Regions from separate parts of the Fodinicola acaciae genome, predicted to be linked through region 2. Evidence: riboswitches for the same ligand, from Rfam matches in the RefSeq annotation. Region 2 holds a riboswitch; the other holds the start of a gene.

Region 1 (2,180 bases), 440 kb from region 2:
ACGAGGTGAATAAATGGCTCATATCCGGATTCCGGTTGCTGACACCGCGCTGGACATCAACGACAGTGGCGATGGCCAGCCGGTCCTCTTCCTCAACGGCATGCTGGCACCGCAGACCGACTGGAAGCGCACGCTGCGTGAGCTGGGCGGTCGTTACCGTACGATCACCTTCGACGCGCGCGGCCGCGGAAAATCGGGGCCGTCAAAGGACTATTCGTTTGTCGGTGCGCTCGACGACGTCTCGGCCGTCGTGGCCACCACCGGCATCCGCCGGCCGATCCTGGTCGGCTGGTCGTACGGTGCCACGCTCGCCGTCCGCCATGCGGCGCGGCGTCCCGGCGAGATCGCCGGCCTCGTGCTTGTCGACGGCGGCATGCCTTTCCCGGCTTTCGGCAACGAGGAACAGGCTCGCATCCGCAAGCTGTTCGGCCGGATGGCGCCGATCATGTGGATCCTCCGGCTGATCGGCCGGACCAGCGTGCCGGCCAGGCAGGCCGCCGAGATCAACATCGAGAACTGCGACATCCTCGACCGGATCGCGCCGGATTTCGGCAGCATCGACTGCCCGATCACGTTCGTCCTCGGTACGAAGCGGCACACGGGCAGCACCGACGAGGAGGTGCGCAAGATGCGCGCGTCCGTCGCGCCGTTGGCCGAGAAACACGACCACGTCTCGGTGTTCGCGACGCTGCCGTCGTCGCACACCGAGATCCCGTTCAAGAACGCGGACACGCTCGCCGCCGCGATCGACGAACTTGCGCGAAAAGAGTCCGCACGGGCCACGTCCTGAGGAGTTTGACGTAGAAGCGTCAACAGCCAGGAGGTCGCAGCCCGGTGGACGGACGGCCAGCCGGCCGGTGTGGAGCGGGTCACGTCCGGCGCCGGCGGCGACGGCGCGTGCGACAATCGATCAGGTAAGAAGCAGTACGCGCTCCGGGGTCGGTGTAATTCCGAACCGGCGGTGATGGGCTTGACGGCCCTCAGTCCGCGACCCGTCCGCAGCCAGCGGCCGGTTGACCTGGTGAGAGTCCGGGACCGACGGTGAAAGTCCGGATGGGAGGATGCGCGCGACGCCACAGGCCTGCCTGTGGTGCCGCTTTCTGGCACCTGCCTGATCAACCCCGGTGACCATCGTCTGGCCGGGAGGCAGGATGTTCACTGGAATCGTGGAAGAGCTCGGCTCCGTGGTGAGCTGGAGCGATCTGGGTACGGCCGGGCAGCTGACGCTGCACGGGCCGACCGTCTCGTCGGACGCGAGACACGGCGACTCCATCGCCGTCAACGGCGTCTGCCTGACCGTCATCCGGACCGACGGTGAGCGGTTCACCGTCGACGTGATGGCCGAAACCCTCAAGCGGTCGACCGTCGGCGAGCTGCAGCCCGGCGACCCGGTCAACCTGGAACGGGCCGTACGCGCCAGCGACCGGCTCGGTGGACACATCGTGCAGGGACACGTGGACGACACGGCCACGCTGCTGCGCCGCGAGTCCGACGAGCACTGGGACATCGTACGGTTCCAGCTCGCCGCGGACACCGCGCGCTACCTGGCCGAAAAGGGGTCGGTGGCGGTCGACGGCGTGTCGCTGACCGTCTCCGGCGTCGGCGCCGACTGGTTCGAGGTCAGCCTGATCCCGACCACCCTCGGCCTGACCACGCTCGGCAAGAAAGAGCCGGGCCAGCGGGTCAACATCGAGGTCGACGTGATCGCCAAGTACGTCGAGCGGCTGGTGAGCGCGCGATGACTCCTTTTGACAGCATCGAGGACGCCATCGCCGACATCAAGGCCGGCAAGGCCGTCGTGGTGGTCGACGATGAGGACCGCGAAAACGAGGGCGACATCATTTTCGCGGCCGAGATGGCGACGCCCGAGCTGGTCGGATTCACCGTGCGGTATTCCTCCGGCGTGATCTGCGCGCCGGTCACCGCGGAGGAGGCCGACCGTCTCGAGCTGCCGCCGATGTATCACACCAACCAGGACCGCAAGGGCACCGCCTACACGGTCTCGGTGGACGCGCGCGAAGGCGTCCAGACCGGGATTTCGGCCGCCGACCGCGCACATACGCTGCGGACGCTCGCGGCGGTGCGTACGACCGCCGACGACCTGACCCGGCCGGGTCACGTCTTTCCGTTGCGCGCCAAGGACGGCGGCGTGCTGCGGCGGGCCGGCCACACCGAGGCGT
Region 2 (2,180 bases):
TCGGTCGGCCGGGACCTCGGTTACGCAGGCAAGCTCTGCATCCATCCGAGCCAGGTCGCGTTGGCGCACGAGGTCTTCACGCCTTCGGAGGCCGAGATCGCGCACGCCCAGGCGGTCATCGAGGCGTCGCGACAGGCGGCGCTCGGTGGCTCAGGTGCCGGCGTACTGGACGGCGAGATGGTTGACGAGGTCCACGTACGCCTCGCGACCAGCGTCCTCCGCGCCGCCGGCCTCGACGTTGGCTGATCAGCCTGCGACGGGTTTCGCCGCAGGTAACGAAAGTGACCGCCGTTTAGGCGTGCCGCGGTCACTTTTGTTACATGCGAGCTCGCTGGAGCGTTTAAACGTTCCGGGTCAACTGGCAGGCGCGAGTTGCCGCTGCTCTCGTTGGAGGCGGGCGGACCTGGCCCAGGAGACCCAGCCGATGATCACCAGGACGGCGAACACGGCGTACACGGCCGCGGAGAACCACAGGTGCGACTGGATCTGCAGCGGTACGCCGACCGCGTCGACCAGCAGCCAGACCAGCCAGAACTCCACCAGCCCGCGGCCCTGCGCGAAGAAGGCGACGACGGTGCCGACGAAGATCCACGCATCCGGCAGCGGAGCCCACGACGCGTGCAGCGCGCTGAGCAGCCAGGCAAACAGGCCAGTGCCGACCATGAGCGCGCCGGCGAGCAGGCCGCGCTCGGGCCAGGTGGCCTTGCGTACGGCGATGCCGTAGACGGCGTCCTTGTTGTGCTGCCAGGCCCACCAGCCGTAGACCGAGATCAGCAGGATCACGACGTTGCGCGCGGCCAGGCCGCCGAGGTGCGCGGAGGTGTAGACGGCGACCAGCAGGATGGTCGCGGCGATCTGCACCGGCCAGGTCCAGAGCGTACGGCGCTGCGCCAGCAGGACGACCGCGAGCGCGCAGATCTGGCCGACGAACTCGGCCCACGAGATGAACTGGCCAAAGACCGTCAGTCCGGTCGTCAGCAGAATGTGCACGTCCCGCTCCCTCACAGCCACCGACCGGGGTGGAGGCAGCGCGCACACAGGATGCGCGTGCGCAGCCTCCCATCCGGACTTTCACCGTCGGTCCCGGAATTCCACCGGATCAACCCTCCGGCCAAGGCCAGCGGGCTCGCGGACTGTCACCGCCGGTTCGGACTTTCACCGACCCCGGAGCGCACGAACTATTCCTAGCGATCAAGCAACCGCAAGTGTCGCAGTATTCCCGGCACCGCGCAGCGACTCATCACACAGCCGAGTAGTCGTATGTCCATCCCGCGCGCCGGCTTCGTGCCGCCGAGGGCTGATCGGGCGGTTGACCGGCGCGGTACGTGATGGCCGACGACGAACAGGCGCCGGACCGGACGGTGTTGGCCGACCTGACCGCTCCGGCCGTACGCGCGTGTCGCCGCGGCGACACTTCGACGGTGCCGGGCCGGAGGCGCGAGCTCGGCCTGACCGAGGACGAGGCGCTCGGCGCGGTCGCCGCCTTTGTGGATCCTGGCCGCACCGACGATGTCATCGGCGAGGCCTTACGTTTCACCGTGCCGTCACCGGTCATGCTGCGCACTGTCGGGGTGATCCAGTCGCGGTCTGGCGGTCCAATGTGGACGGTAGGCGCAACGTCGCGAGATCCTTTCCCGGCAATCGATTCGTCCACATCTCCACGGCGTCCAAAGCCAACGCCGGGCTGGATCGCCACCGGACGGCTCGAACTTCTGTGCGTAGCGGCGAAAGTTTCGGCCCAGCCACGGCTGACCCGACACGCCTCCGCTATCACCCGCGGCCACCTCGTTCGCCGGGGCGGCCGACTGGTGGCGACGTCATATCATGTCGCGGCGGCGAGTGGAACAGTCATTGGCGGGAAATCGTTTTTCCGCTAAAACTCGGCCGGCTTCCTTGTCTGTCCCGGTGGACCGGATGCAGTCTTTCGTAGGTCCGTCCACAGAAAAGGAGGCAAGGTGACCGCACCTGTCCAGGACAAGGCAACGACCGAGTTCGATCTGGTGATCGGCGACCTCGAGGTCGAGATTCCAGAGCTCGACGACACCGTCGCGGCGCTCACCGACGGGCACACGAATCCATCGTGTGCGCGCTGTACGTGCATCAACGTCTACTGCTTCTGACCGGGGGAGAGGCCGCAGGTGCGTCGGCGCGATGGCTGAGTTTTCCTGCCGGATGACCGA

The links. A riboswitch is a leader RNA that binds a small molecule or an ion and turns the genes downstream of it on or off. The one in region 2 is predicted to bind FMN.
Region 1: another riboswitch for FMN. It lies ahead of GNX95_RS10335 (riboflavin synthase); the one in region 2 lies ahead of GNX95_RS12460 (nicotinamide mononucleotide transporter family protein).

What each region holds. Positions count from the first base shown of each region.
Region 1 covers NZ_WOTN01000001.1:2,222,685-2,224,864, reverse strand. Annotated here, with positions in the region: gene GNX95_RS10345 (GbsR/MarR family transcriptional regulator) at 1-13, shown strand, start outside; gene GNX95_RS10340 (alpha/beta fold hydrolase) at 14-790, shown strand; FMN riboswitch at 925-1,069, shown strand; gene GNX95_RS10335 (riboflavin synthase) at 1,152-1,742, shown strand; gene GNX95_RS10330 (bifunctional 3,4-dihydroxy-2-butanone-4-phosphate synthase/GTP cyclohydrolase II) at 1,739-2,180, shown strand, end outside.
Region 2 covers NZ_WOTN01000001.1:2,666,830-2,669,009, reverse strand. Annotated here, with positions in the region: gene GNX95_RS12465 (HpcH/HpaI aldolase/citrate lyase family protein) at 1-246, shown strand, start outside; gene GNX95_RS12460 (nicotinamide mononucleotide transporter family protein) at 355-990, opposite strand; FMN riboswitch at 1,048-1,177, opposite strand; gene GNX95_RS12455 (hypothetical protein) at 1,956-2,120, shown strand; gene GNX95_RS12450 (DUF4135 domain-containing protein) at 2,152-2,180, shown strand, end outside.